Regions from separate parts of the Dactylosporangium sp. NBC_01737 genome, predicted to be linked through region 1. Evidence: riboswitches for the same ligand, from Rfam matches in the RefSeq annotation. Region 1 holds a riboswitch; each other region holds the start of a gene.
What was found. A riboswitch is a leader RNA that binds a small molecule or an ion and turns the genes downstream of it on or off. The one in region 1 is predicted to bind cobalamin.

Region 1 (4,701 bases):
AACGCAATCGTCGCCGCTCTCGCCGGCCCTGGCGCGCTCACCGCCGGCCCGCTCGCCGCGGCCTTGGAGCCGCTGCTGCGCGCCGAATCGGCGGACCCGCGCCGGTACGGTGCCCGGGAAAGAGGCTGGTCCAGCAATCAGGTGACCAACGACGAACGCCTGCTCGCCGCGTGCCGCGCCGCACTCGCCGGCACCGGCGGAGTCCCGGCATGACGATCGAGGTCCACGACTACGACCCGGGCTGGCCCGAGCTGGCGCGGCTGGCCGTTGCCGAGCTGGCCGCCGCGCTGCCCGGGCGGCTCCAGGCCATCGAGCACGTGGGCAGCACCGCGGTGCCGGGTCTGGCCGCGAAGCCGGTCATCGACCTGATGGCCGCGACGGCCGCCCTCGACGCCGTGACGGCGGCCGACGACGTGCTGGGGCGGCTCGGGTACCGGCGGCTGGAGACCGGCATGCGCGAGCGGCTGTTCTACCGGCGGGAGGGCGAACCCGCCGCCTACCACCTGCACGTCGTCACGGCCGAGTCGTGGGACACCCGCAACGAGCGGCTCCTGCGCGACCACCTGCTGCGGCACCCGGCCGACCGCGACGCGTACGGCGCGCTCAAACGCGAGCTCGCCGCCGCCGGGCACGACGGTGACACGTACACCCGCGCCAAGACCGCGCTCATCCAGCGCATGGTCGACGCGGCGCGGGCGGGCAAGGGCCTGCCGCGGGTCGATGTCTGGGAGGACTGAGCGGCACTCAGCGTCGTAACAGCAACGCTGCCGCATGATGTCGCGCATGCGAGCGGTCATGTTCCATGCGTACGGTCCGCCCGAGGTCCTCACCGAGGCGGAGGTGCCGGCGCCGGTGCCGAAGGGCGACCAGGTGCTCGTGCGGGTGCATACCACGACGGTGACGTCCGCCGAGTGCGGGATGCGCCGCGGGGAGCCCCGGTGGGGGCGGCTGATCCTCGGGCCGCGCCGCCCGCGCAAGGGCATCCGCGTGCTCGGGCTGGAGTTCGCCGGTGAGGTCGCCGCGGTCGGCCCGGCCGTGCGCCGGACCCAGGTCGGCGAGCGGGTCTTCGGGTTCACGGGCTTCGGCGTGGGCGCGAACGCCGAGTACAAGTGCCTGTCCGAGCGGGCGTCGTTCACCACGATCCCGCCCGGCGTCAGCTACGCGGACGCGGCGGCCAGCGTCGACGGGTTCACCACCGCCTGGTACTTCCTGCACACCCTCGCCAAGATCCGGGCCGGGCAGCGGGTCCTGGTCATCGGCGGGTCCGGCAGCATCGGCACGTACGCCGTCCAGGTCGCCGCCCACGCCGGCGCGGAGGTCCACGCCGTCTGCAGCGGCCGCAACGCGGCGCTGGTGAAGGAGCTCGGCGCCGGCCGCGTCTTCGACTACACCGTCGAGGACTTCACCACCAGCGGCGAACGCTACGACGTCGTCTTCGACACCGTCAGCCGCAGCTCGTTCGCCGCGTCCCGGCCGGTCCTGGCCCCGCGCGGCTGCTACCTGCCGACGACCGGCCTGGTGAACAACGTCCACGCGTGGCGGACCGCGGTCACCGGCGGCCCCCGCGTGCGCACCGGCATGTCGGTGCGCAAGCACGCCGCCCTCGCCGAGCTGCGCGAACTGCTGGCCCAGCAACGGATCCGCGTCGTCATCGACCGCACGTACCCGCTGTCGGAGATCGTCGAGGCCCACCGCCAAGTCGACAGTGGACACAAGACCGGCAACGTCGTCATCACGGTCGTCGAGGGCTGAGCGCGGGAACTCCCCGGCCGCCCGGCGTGGCGGTCGGGGAGTCCGCGTGCGCGCTCAGGCGGATGCGGTGAGCACGGGAGAGCGCGGCGACGACGTGATCACCGAGGCGGCGATCAGCCACAGCGGCAGCAGCAGGTACACCACCATCGCCGCGGGGCCGAGGACGCCGGCGACGCCGAGGACGACGGTGGCCACGGCGAACCACTTCGGCAGGGTCGACGGCCGCGGTCGTGGTGCTGACGATGTTCGAGGACGACGACTCCGTCTTCGCCGCCATGCGCGCCGGCGCCCGCGGCTACCTGCTCAAGGGTGCCGAGCAGGACGAGATCGTCCGCGCGATCCGCGCCGCCGCCGCGGGCGAGGCCATCTTCGGCCCGCAGATCGCCCAGCGGATCATCGCCCACTTCGCCGCCGGCGCCGGGTCGGTCGCGGCGGCGTTCCCGTCGCTCACCGACCGGGAGCGGGAGGTCCTGGACCTCGTCGCCGCCGGCAAGGGCAACGCGACGATCGCCCACGACCTGATGATCAGCCTCAAGACCGTGCGCAACCACGTGTCGAACATCTTCACCAAGCTGCAGGTGTCCGACCGTTCCCAGGCGATCGTGAAGGCCCGCGAGGCCGGCCTCGGCGGCGCCTGAGCCGCGGCGACGTATCATGGCGCGCAGTGCTGGTTCGCTCCTGCCACCGCAGGGGCGTCGTAAGAGGGAACCCGGTGAGAATCCGGGGCTGCCCCGCAGCGGTGAGCAGGAACGACCGCCGTCATGAGCACTGGGTCCGCGAGGGCCTGGGAAGCGACGGCCAGTAGGTGACCGGAGACGGTCGTGCCCGCGAGTCCGAAGACCTGCCCGCACCGCGTGCGCGACCCCGCGCACGCCGCCGACGGCTGCGCGGGCTGGCCAGGGCGACCCGGTGCGGGTCTCGCGCCGCGGTCCGCCGTGCTGTGTCCTCCCGGGTGGTCGTCGACCACCTCGAGGGAAGGGACACCGGCGTGACCACGACGCCATTCGGCCTGAGCACCGTGCTCGGCTACCCGCGCATCGGCCCCGACCGGGAGCTCAAACGAGCCCTGGAGTCCTACTGGGCCGGTCGCATCGACGCGGCCGCACTGCACCGCGTGGGCGCGCAGCTGCGCGCCGGCGTGTGGCGGGACCTGCGCCGCACCGGCGTGGACGCGATCCCGTCGAACACGTTCTCGTTCTACGACCACATGCTCGACGCCGCGGTCGCCGTCGGCGCGGTCCCGGACCGGTTCCGGCGCCTGGGCCTCGGCGAGCTCGACACGTACTTCGCGATGGCCCGCGGCACCGTCGGCGAACCGGCGCTGGAGCTGACGAAGTGGTTCGCCACCAACTACCACTACCTGGTCCCGGAGATCGGCCCGGACACCGTCTTCGTCGCCCGGCCGGGCAAGCCGGCCGCCGAGTTCGCCGAGGGCCGCGAGCTGGGCATGACGACCCGCCCGGTGCTGGTCGGCCCGGCCACGTTCCTGCTGCTGTCCAAGGCGGCGGCCGGCGCGCCGGAAGGGTTCCGGCCGTTCGACCGCCTGGACGACCTCGTCACCGTGTACGGGGAGCTGCTCGCCAAGCTCGCCGACGCCGGGGTCGTCTGGGTCCAGCTGGACGAGCCGGCGTACACCGCCGACCGCACGGCCGCCGAGGTCGACGCGTTGCGGGCCGCCTACACGCGGCTCGGCGCCCTGCAGCAGCGGCCGCGGCTGTTCGTCGCGTCCTACTTCGGGGAGCTCGGCGACGCGCTGCCGGCGCTGCTGGCCACGCCCGTCGAGGCGGTCGGCATCGACCTGGTCGCCGGCCCCGGCAACGTCGCCCGGCTGGCCGGCTGCGGGCCGATCCCCGGCCGGACGATCGTCGCCGGGCTGGTCGACGGGCACAACATCTGGCGCACCGACCTGCGCGCCGCCGTCGCCCGCGCCGCGGTGCTCACCGGCATCGCCGACGACGTCGTGGTGTCCACGTCGTGCTCGCTGCTGCACGTACCGGTGGACCTCGACGACGAACCGGGCCTGGACCAGCAGCTGCGGGCGCGGCTGGCGTTCGCGCGGCAGAAGGCGGGCGAGGTCGTCCAGCTCGGCCGGGCCCTGCGCGACGGGGTGGCGGTCCTGCCCGAACCGCCAGGGGCACCGCCCGCACAATGGCGCGACGACGAGGTCCGGTCCCGCCTCGCGCAACTGCCGGCCACCAGTCGCGGCGCGTACCCGGACCGCGCGAAGGCCCAGCAGGAACGGCTCGGGCTCCCGCCGCTGCCGACCACGACGATCGGATCCTTCCCGCAGACCGGCCGGCTGCGCCAGGCCCGCGCCGCGCTGCGTGCCGGTACCCTCGACGCTGCTGGTTACGCCGAGCGGATGCGGTCCGAGATCGCCGAGGTCATCGCCCTGCAGGAACGGCTCGGCCTGGACGTGCTCGTGCACGGCGAGCCGGAGCGCAACGACATGGTCCAGTACTTCGGCGAGCAGCTCGTCGGCTTCGCCGCCACCACGCGTGGCTGGGTCCAGTCCTACGGGTCCCGCTGCGTGCGCCCGCCGATCATCTACGGCGACGTCAGCCGCCCCGAGCCGATGACGGTCGGCTGGGCCACCTACGCCCAGTCGCTGACGAACCGCCCGGTGAAGGGCATGCTCACCGGCCCGGTCACGATCCTCGCCTGGTCGTTCGTGCGCACCGACCAGCCCCTGGCCGACACCGCCAACCAGGTCGCGCTCGCCCTGCGCGACGAGGCCGCCGACCTGGAGGCCGCCGGCATCGGCATCATCCAGGTCGACGAACCGGCGCTGCGGGAGCTGCTGCCGTTGCGCCGGGCCGGCCAGCGGGCGTACCTGGACTGGGCGGTGGCCGCCTTCCGGATCGCCACCGGCGGCGTCGCCGACGACACCCAGATCCACACCCATCTGTGCTACTCGGAGTTCGGCGAGGTGCTGCCCGCGATCGACGC
Region 2 (4,701 bases), 4.0 Mb from region 1:
CGATGACGAGGTCGGCGCCCGCGGCGGCCTCGAGGCGGGCCGCGATCACGTCCCACGGCTTCAGCCGGTCCGACAGCGACAGCACGCAGAAGTCGTGGCCGAGGGGCGCGCCGACCCGGCTCGCCACCGCCTGCGCCGCGGTCAACCCGGGCAGGACCCGGACGGGGACGTCCTTCCAGCGGGGTTCGGCGGCGACCTCCAGGACCGCGGCGGCCATCGCGAACACGCCCGGGTCGCCGGAGGACACGACGGCGACGCGGCGGCCGTCCTTGGCCAGTGCCAGCGCGAACTCGGCCCGCTCCGCCTCGACCTTGTTGTCGGAGGCGTGCCGGCGCTGCCGCGGGTTCGCCGGGATCCGGGCCAGGTACGGGCCGTAGCCGACGAGGTCCTCGGCGGCCTCGACCGCGGCGTGGGCCTCCGGCGTGAGCCAGTCCCGGCCGGCGGGCCCGAGCCCGACGACGACGACCTCGCCGGTGGCGTCGGCCGGGGCCGCGGCCCGCAGCGCCGAGGCGGTCTTCTCGTGGACCCGGCTCGGCAGCAGCGCCAGGGAGAAGTACGGCACGTCGGCGGGGTCCACTGTGGACAGCGGCGCGACGCGTTCCCGGTCGGTGGTGGCGCGCTCGACGTACCAGGCGTCCTGCAGCCGGCCGGCCCGCTCCAGGGCGTCGCGGACGGTGCCGAACGTGCGGCCCAGCTTCATGACGGCGGCCGAGTCGGTGGCCGCGAGGCGCTCGGCGAGGACGTCCGCCGGCAGGGTGCCGGGCAGCACGGTGAGGATCTCGTCGCGCTCGACGAGCGGCCGGCCCAGCACCGCCGACGCGCCGGCGACGGAGGTGACGCCCGGCACGACCTCGGTCGGGTACCGGTGCGCCAGCCGCTTGTGCATGTGCATGTAGGAGCCGTAGAAGAACGGGTCGCCCTCGCAGAGCACGACCACGTCGCGGCCCGCGTCGAGGTGCGCGGCGAGCCGGGCCGCCCACGCGTCGTAGTGCTCCTCGATGACCGTGCGGTAGTCGCCGATCTCCTCGGTGGTGACCGGATAGACCAGGGCCTCCTCGATCTGGCCTTCGCGCAGGTACGGCGCCGCGATCGACCTCGCGATGCTGCGTCCGTGGCGGGCGCTGTGGAACGCGACCACGGGCGCGGCGGTGACGAGCCGGGCCGCCTTCACCGTCATCAGCTCCGGGTCGCCCGGTCCGAGACCTACGCCGTACAGCCGCCCCGTCACCCCTGCACCGTCCACTGTGGTCATTCCTTCTCGTCCGCGATCGCGTTGACGGCGGCGGCCGTCATCGCGCTGCCGCCACGGCGGCCGTGCACGACCAGGTGCGGCAGGTCCGACGCCGCCAGGGCCGCCTTCGACTCGGCCGCGCCGATGAACCCGACGGGGATGCCGAGCACCGCCGCCGGTCGCGGCGCGCCCGCCTCGATCATCTCCAGGAGCCGGAACAGCGCCGTCGGCGCGTTGCCGACCGCGACGACGGCGCCGGCGAGGCGCTCGCCCCACAGTTCGAGGGCGGCGGCGCTGCGGGTCGTGCCGAGCTCGGCGGCGAGCGCCGGCACCCGGGGGTCGCGCAGGGTGCACAGGACCTCGTTGTCGCGGGGCAGTCTCGCCCGGGTCACGCCGGAGGCGACCATCTGCGCGTCGCAGAGGATCGGGGCGCCGTCGCGCAACGCCGCGCGGGCGAGGCGGACCACATCGTGGCTGTAGCCGACGTCGGCGGCCAGGTCCACCATCCCGCACGCGTGGATCATGCGGACGGTGACCTGGGCGACGTCCGCGGGCAGGCCGGACAGGTCGGCCTCGGCCCGGATCGTCGCGAACGACCGCCGGTAGATCTCCGCGCCGTCCTTGACGTAGTCGTACGCGGTCACGAGACCACCAGGTAGCCGTCGGCGGTCGCGAGCATCTCCACGTGCCTTCCCTTCGGTGCGCCGCAGCGCCGTTCGCAGCCGACCCAGTGCACGGGCAGGTCCCCCGGCACCGTGCCCGCCTCGACGGCCGCGCGGGCGTCGGCCCGCACGTCGGCGAGGGCCTTGGCGCAGCCGGGCCGGCCGGCGCACGCGGTGACCCCGGCCCACGGGGAGGCGGGGTCGGTGCCGAGCCCCGCCGCCGTCAACAGTGCCTCGACGGGTCCAGCTTGTGCGACGGACACGTCCGGCACGACGACGGTCCGCCACGGCGTGACGATGATCTCCCCCGGCGCGGCTTCCACGAGCGCCGCGGACTGTGCCTGGGTGAGCAGCCCGAGGGGGACGACGACGGTCAGCGCGGCCAGCCCGCCGGTCTGCGGCGTCCACCCGACCACCGGGCCGGCGCCGCGGTGGACGAGCCCCGGGCCGGCACCGCGGTGGACGAGCCCCGGGCCGGCGCCGTCGTGGACGGCCCCAAGGCCGCAGGAGGCGCCGAGCCGCGCCGCGACCCGCGCCGGGCCGTCGGTCAGCTCCGCCAGGCGCCACGCCGTGCCGCCCTGCTCGGCCCGCTCGGCCAGGAACGCCCTGGTGGCCCGGATCAGCAGGTCGGCCGGGTCGTCCCCGCCGCAGGACGTCATCGTGCCGGCCAGGGTGAGGCGGTCGCCGTGCAGGCCCACGTCGCCGCCGAGCGCGGTCACGTCGCCGCGCCCGTCGTCGACGGTGACCAGGAACCGGCCGGGAAGTGCGGCCAGGGCGGGGTCGGCGCACAGCAGGGCGTCGTACGCGGCCACCACCGGCCGCACGTCCAGCGCGCCGAGGCCGTCGCGGCCGCTGAGCGGGCTGGCGATGATGTTGCGGACCCGCTCGTGCGTGTCCGACGGCAGCAGCCCCACGCCGGACAGCCGCGCGGCCAGCTCCACCTCCGCACCCGGCCGCAGCGCCCTGACCTGGATGTTTCCCCGAGACGTCAGCTCCAGCGCCGGGTCGCCGAGGTCGAGCGCCGCGCGGCGGAGCACGGCGAGCGCGTCCACGCCCAGCCTGCCGCCGGGCAGCCGGACCCGGGCCAGGCCACCGTCGGCCGCCGCATGGACCTGCACGGCGCCCGGGCACCGGTCCGGAGCGTCGCGTCCACTGGCAGCCTGCACGGGCCGGATACTACTGCGCAGCACCTCGCTTGACTCAAGACAGCGCTGTCCAGGAGAGTTGGCGGTGCTGTACGGCGACGTGTGGAGGAAGCCGGTGTCAATCCGGCGCGGTCCCGCCACTGTGACCGGGGAGTGGACCTCCGACGACGGCCACCGGGTGACACACCCGGGAAGGCCGGAGGCGAGCGCCGATCCGGGAGCCAGGAGACTCTCCGACGCCGGACCTTTCCCGACCGACTTGGGGCGCGGACCCCGAGGGAGGACCCTGGCGTGATCCTGCTCCTGTCGACGTCCGACACCGACCTGCTCAGCGCCCGCGCGAGCGGCGCCGCGTTCCGGCTGGCCAACCCGTCCCGCACCGCCGTGGAGGACCTGCCGGCCCTGGCCGAGGGCGCCGACCTGGTCGTCGTGCGGTTCCTGGGGGGCTACCGCGACTGGCAGGAGGGCTTCGACACGCTGCTGCGGCTGCCCCTGCCCGTGGTCCTGCTCGGCGGCGAGCAGCTGCCCGACGCCGAGCTGATGTCGCACTCGACGGTGCCCGCCGGGGTCGCCGCGGACGCGCACAAGTACTTCACCGAGGGCGGCCCGGCCAACCTGGGTGAGCTGCACAACTTCCTGTCCGACACGATCCTGCTGACCGGGCACGGGTTCGCGCCCCCGGCGACGACCCCGACCTGGGGGCCGCTGGAGCGCCCCGCAAAAGCTGACGGCCCGACGGTCGCGGTCATCTACTACCGGGCGCACCACCTCGCCGGCAACACCGCGTTCGTGGAGACGCTCTGCGAGGCGATCGAGGACGCCGGCGGCCGGGCGCTGCCCGTGTTCGCGTCGTCGCTGCGCACCGCCCCGGCGGAGCTGCTCGACACGCTGCGGCAGGCCGACGCGCTCATCGTCACCGTCCTCGCCGCGGGCGGCACCCGCCCCGCCGACGCGCAGGCCGGCGGCGAGGACGAGGCGTGGGACGTCGGCGCACTGGCCGCGCTCGACGTGCCGATCCTGCAGGGGCTGTGCCTGACCAGCGCCCGCGACACCTGGGACGCCAACGACGACGGCCTGTCGCCGCTGGACACCGCCACGCAGGTCGCGATCCCCGAGTTCGACGGCCGGATCATCACGGTGCCGTTCTCGTTCAAGGAGGTCGACGCCGACGGGCTGACCGTCTATGTCGCCGACCCCGAGCGGGCCGGCCGGGTCGCCGGGATCGCCGTCGGGCACGCCCGGCTGCGGCACCTGCCCGCCGCGCAGCGCAAGGTCGTGGTGATGCTCAGCGCATACCCGACGAAACACGCCCGGATCGGCAACGCCGTCGGCCTCGACACGCCCGCGAGCGTGGTCCGGCTCCTCGACGCGATGCACGCACAGGGGTATCAGGGCGCGGACGGCTTCCCGAAGGACGGCGACGCGCTCATGCACACGCTCATCGCCGCCGGTGGGCAGGATGTCAACTGGCTCACCGAGGACCAGCTGCGGGGCAACCCGATCAGGATCTCCGCCGGCCGCTACAAGGCCTGGTTCGCCACGCTGCCGGCCGACCTGCGCGCCTCGATGGAGCGGCACTGGGGCCCCGCGCCCGGCGAGCTGTTCGTCGACACGTCCCGCGACCCGGACGGCGAGATCGTGCTCGCCGCGCTGCGCGAGGACA
Region 3 (4,701 bases), 4.1 Mb from region 1:
GTCGCTGAGGACCTCGAACGCGTCGCCACGGGTGAACCAGTCGGGGCCGTAGACGAAGGCGCCGGCGAGCATCGCCACGGCGTACACGGCGAGCCAGGTGCCGATGACCGGCAGGGTCGCCCGGTCCGGGGCCACCAGCTCCAGCCAGGCGAACGCGAACAGCCCTGCCGCGGCCGGCCAGTAGCCGACGGCGTCGGGCAGCGCGCGGCGGGCGGTGAAGCCCAGCGACAGGGTCCGCAGCGGGTTCAGCGACCGCCAGACCGGGCCGAGCAGCAGCGACAGCGGGACCAGCCCGACCCAGAACAGCACGTACACGATCCCGGCGGCCGGGTTGTCGGCGCTGTCGGGCAGCGTGAACGTCCACGCCAGCACCCCGAGCAGCGCGATGCCGAGCAGCCGCGGCACGACGGCGGGCACGGCGAACGCCCCGATCGGTCGTCCGGCGGCGGGGTCGAGCCGCGGCGAGCGCCACGCCACACCGAGCACCAGGAACGACACGATGAGCGCGGCGGCGGCGCCGACGAGCAGCTGGCCCAGGGTGAGCGGCAGGTCCTGGCGGCCACCGACGCCGTGCGCCAGGACCGGGGTCACCGCGTTCAACGGACCACGAGCTGGAAGAGCACCAGGTGCGACGAGTGCGTCTCCACCTCGAACAACCCGGTCCGGTCGACCCGCAGGTCGAGCGAGGCCGGCGTGCCGGCCGGCAGCGTCAGGGTCTTGTCGTAGCCGTGGACGTGCAGCTCGTCGGCCACGTCGGAGGTGACCGTGATGCGCACCAGGCCGCCCTTGCCGACCTCGATCCGGCCGGTCGGCGGGGTGACCTTCCGCTTCGCGACGGTGACGACGATCTCCTTGTCGACCGCGGAGACCGGCGAGGCGGCCGCGGACGTCGACGCGGCGGCCGGCGATGGCGCGTCGGTCCCCGGGACGGTCGCGATACTGGTCGACGCGGCCGGCGCCGGTGTGCCGGCGGCGGTGGACGGAGGGGACGAGTCGCAGCCGGCGGTGAGGAACGCGAGCAGGCAGGCGGCGGCGACGATGGGGCGGACGGCAGGCACGAAGCAGGCTCCCGGGGCGGCGGGTTCGTTAGGGACGTGAATTTAGCGTCTTGTCGCTCACGGGGGAACCCGGCATCATGTGCCGATGCGATCGGGCAGCACGAAAACGGTCACTACGATCCGGCTCGCGGTGCTGACGATCGTCGCCGCGCTCGGCGTCGTGCTGCCGGCGGGGCCCGCGGCCGCGCACGGGCAGCTGGCGATGTCCGACCCGGTGCAGGACAGCACCGTGGACCAGCCGCGGGCCGACGTGTCGCTGTACTTCACCGAGCAGCCGGCGTCCTTCGCGTGGTTCACCGTCACCGCGCCGTCGGGGCAGCGGGTCGACGGCGGGTGGCGCGGCGGGGAGCCGAAGCGCCTGGACAAGCCCGTCCAGGAGTACTTCCTGGTCGACGGGAAGTTCGAGCCGAAGGTCTACAACACCGGGTTCCCGGCGCTGGTCACCGTGTCGCACTGGCCGGAGCAGGGGCTGTACGTCGTGGCGTACCAGTCGGTCGCCTCCGACGGTGAGGCGGTGAAGGGGCAGCTGCGGTTCACCTACAGCGGCCCGGCGACGGCGGCACCGGCGGGCTGGACCGCGCCGACGGCCGGGCCGTCCGAGGCGCTGACCCGGGCGCTGAGCAAGGAGAGCGCCCCGGCGGCGACCGCCGGGCCGACCGCCGGGCCGCAGCAGGCGCTGCCGCCGCCCGCGACCCCGGCGACGCCGTTCGTGCTCACCGACTGGCTGCTGCCGGGGCTGCTCATCGTGGGTGTCGGCGCCATGATCTGGCTCGCCGCCCGGCGGGCACCGGTGCAGCCGGAGAAGAAACGCCGCAGGGCCGCCCTCCGGTAACGGGGACGGCCGCCGCGATCGGGGCGCTCAGCTGGTCGCGGATCCGCAGGTCAGCTGGATCTGGCCGGTGAGCCGGTCGGCGAACCCGGGGTCGGCGACGACCCGCTGCTGGTACTGCTCGACCTGCGCGTCGCTCAGCCACATGGCGCGGGTGCCGGGCGGCGCCACCGACGTCTCCGGCGCGAGCGGCGGCAGCCGCCGGTGCACGGCCGCGACCAGCAGACCTGCGGTCAGCACGACACACAGGAGGGCGTGCGCCACGGTCCTGCCCACGTCACCTGTTCGGCCCGGTCCGGCGGTACCGAAGGATTTGGGTCACGTTGACGTCACTGGGAGCCGTGGGACACGATGAACCCCGAGCGGTCATAGGGAGGAACCCAGTGCGAGTCTGGGACGGTCCCGCCACTGTGACCGGGGAGCCACCCTCCAGGGCTCGGACCACGGCCGCACACGGCCGGAAGGTCGGGGGGCGGCGGCGATCCGGGAGTCAGGAGACTCCGGCCGCTCATGCCATGACCGGCGGGCGCGGACCCGCTCGATAAGGATGTGCCCGTTGACGTCGCCGTATCCGTTCTCGGCCGTGGTCGGCCTGCCCGACCTGCGCCTCGCCCTGCTGCTCACGGCCGTGTCCCCGGCGATCGGCGGGGTCCTCGTCCGGGGTGAGAAGGGCACCGCCAAGTCGACCGTCGTGCGGGGCCTCGCCACGCTGCTGCCGGAGGTCGACGTCGTCGCCGGCTGCCGCTTCGCCTGCGACCCGGCCGCGCCCGACCCGTCCTGCCCCGACGGCCCGCACTCCCTGGACACGCCCGCCTCGCGCCGCCGCTCCGCTCTGGTGGAGCTGCCCGTCGGCGCGACCGAGGACCGGGTCGTCGGCACCCTTGACCTGCAGCGGGCCCTCGGCGACGGGGTCAAGGCCTACGAGCCCGGCCTGCTCGCCGCCGCCCACCGCGGCGTGCTCTACGTCGACGAGGTCAACCTCCTGCCCGATCACCTCGTCGACCTGCTCCTGGACGCCGCCGCGATGGGCCGCGCCCACGTCGAGCGCGACGGGGTCTCCGTCAAGCACGCCGCCAGGTTCCTCCTCGTCGGCACCATGAACCCGGAGGAGGGCGAGCCGCGCCCGCAGCTCGTCGACCGGTTCGGCCTGGTCGTCGGGGTCACGTCGCCGACCACGCCCGCACCCCGGGCCGAGGTGGTGCGGCGGCGCCTGGCGTACGAGCTGGACCCCGAGACGTTCGCGGCCCGCTTCATCGAGGAGGACGCCGCGCTCGCCGCCCGGATCGCCACCGCCCGGCGCGCGCTGCCCGGGGTGACGCTGCCGGACCGTCAGCTGGACCGGATCGCGCGGATCTGCCTGGCCTACAGGGTGGACGGGCTGCGCGCCGACATCGTCGTGGCCCGCACCGCGGTCGCGCTGGCCGCCTGGCACGGCCGGACCGTGGTGACGAAGGACGACCTGCGCGACGCGGCCCGGCTCGCCCTGCCGCACCGGCGCCGGCGCGACCCGCTCGACCCGCCGGGCGCGGATCAGGAGCGCCTGGAGGAGATCCTGGACCAGGAGCTCGGCGACGACTCCGACGACCCGGACGACGACGCCGACGACGACCCCGCCAACCCCGACGATCCCGACGACGACCCTGATACCGGCGGCCCGTCCACCGCCGGAGAACCGGCCGATTCCGGCGACGGCGGCGGCGGTCCTGGCGGCGCACCGGACAACCCCGGTCCGCCGCCGACAGGTCCGCCGCCCACCGGCGATCACGCCGCGCAGGCGCCGCCCTCGCAGGTCGAACCCACGCCGGGTGAATCCTCCGGCGGGCCGGTCACGCAGCCGGCGGGGGAGCTGGCGTTCGCGCAGGCGCCGTACAAAACGCGGCTGCTGAAGATCGGCGGCCGGGCCAACCGGCAGCAGGGCGCCCACGCCGGCCGGCGCTCACCCGCGCACGGGCGGCACGGGCGGGTCGTGCGGTCACGGCAGCCCACCGGCGGCAAGCTCGTCAGCCTGCACCTGCCCGACAGCGTGCGCGCCGCGGCGTTGCGCGGCTCCCGCAGCGTGCACGCCCAGGACCTCCGCGAGGCGGTCAAGGTGGGCCGGGAGGCCAACCTGGTGCTGTTCGTCGTCGACGCGTCCGGCTCGATGGCCGCCCGGCAGCGCATGACGGTCGTGAAGACCGCCGTGCTGTCGCTGCTGCGCGACGCGTATCAGCGCCGCGACAAGGTCGGCATGATCACCTTCCGCGGTGCGGAGGCCGCGACCGTCCTCGAGCCGACCGCCAGCCACGAGGTCGGCGTGCTGCGCCTGGCCGAGCTGCGCACCGGCGGCCGCACGCCCCTCGCGGCCGGGCTTCGCCAGGCCGCCCGCGCGCTGCACGGCGAGCGGCGCCGCGACGCCCGCCGCCGGCCCCTGCTCGTCATCGTCACCGACGGCCGGGCGACCAGCGGCGCCGACCCGCTGACCGTCGCGCCCGCGCTCGCCGGCGTCCCCGCCGTGGTCGTGGACTGCGAGTCCGGACCCGTCCGGCTCGGCCTCGCCCGGCGCCTCGCCCGCGCCCTGTCCGCCGACTGCGTCCCGCTGTCGGCCCTGTCCACCGTGGGGAGCTGAACATGCCGCAGGGCAAGGTCGAGAGCGTGCCCGACGACGGGCTCACCACCCGCCAGCGCCGCAGGCAGCACGTCCTGGCCGTCCACACGGGCCAGGGCAAGGGCAAGTCGACCGCCGCGTTCGGGATGGCGCTGCGCGCGTGGAGCGCCGGCTGGCCGATCGCCGTGTACCAGTTCGTGAAGAGCCCGAAGTGGAAGGTCGGCGAGGAG

Region 2: another riboswitch for cobalamin. It lies ahead of cobN (cobaltochelatase subunit CobN); the one in region 1 lies ahead of metE (5-methyltetrahydropteroyltriglutamate--homocysteine S-methyltransferase).
Region 3: another riboswitch for cobalamin. It lies ahead of OHA72_RS59565 (VWA domain-containing protein); the one in region 1 lies ahead of metE (5-methyltetrahydropteroyltriglutamate--homocysteine S-methyltransferase).

What each region holds. Positions count from the first base shown of each region.
Region 1 is NZ_CP109153.1:8,814,985-8,819,685, forward strand. Features, by position in the region: gene OHA72_RS40060 (hypothetical protein) at 1-213, shown strand, start outside; gene OHA72_RS40065 (GrpB family protein) at 210-737, shown strand; gene OHA72_RS40070 (NAD(P)-dependent alcohol dehydrogenase) at 784-1,752, shown strand; gene OHA72_RS40075 (hypothetical protein) at 1,807-1,947, opposite strand; gene OHA72_RS40080 (LuxR C-terminal-related transcriptional regulator) at 1,995-2,390, shown strand; cobalamin riboswitch at 2,404-2,615, shown strand; gene metE (5-methyltetrahydropteroyltriglutamate--homocysteine S-methyltransferase) at 2,741-4,701, shown strand, end outside.
Region 2 is NZ_CP109153.1:12,858,663-12,863,363, forward strand. Features, by position in the region: gene OHA72_RS59360 (precorrin-2 C(20)-methyltransferase) at 1-1,252, opposite strand, end outside; gene OHA72_RS59365 (precorrin-8X methylmutase) at 1,249-1,875, opposite strand; gene OHA72_RS59370 (ferredoxin-like domain-containing protein) at 1,872-3,059, opposite strand; cobalamin riboswitch at 3,105-3,290, shown strand; gene cobN (cobaltochelatase subunit CobN) at 3,330-4,701, shown strand, end outside.
Region 3 is NZ_CP109153.1:12,907,358-12,912,058, reverse strand. Features, by position in the region: gene OHA72_RS59585 (hypothetical protein) at 1-591, opposite strand, end outside; gene OHA72_RS59580 (hypothetical protein) at 597-1,058, opposite strand; gene OHA72_RS59575 (copper resistance CopC family protein) at 1,144-1,890, shown strand; gene OHA72_RS59570 (hypothetical protein) at 1,918-2,163, opposite strand; cobalamin riboswitch at 2,262-2,387, shown strand; gene OHA72_RS59565 (VWA domain-containing protein) at 2,444-4,492, shown strand; gene cobO (cob(I)yrinic acid a,c-diamide adenosyltransferase) at 4,495-4,701, shown strand, end outside.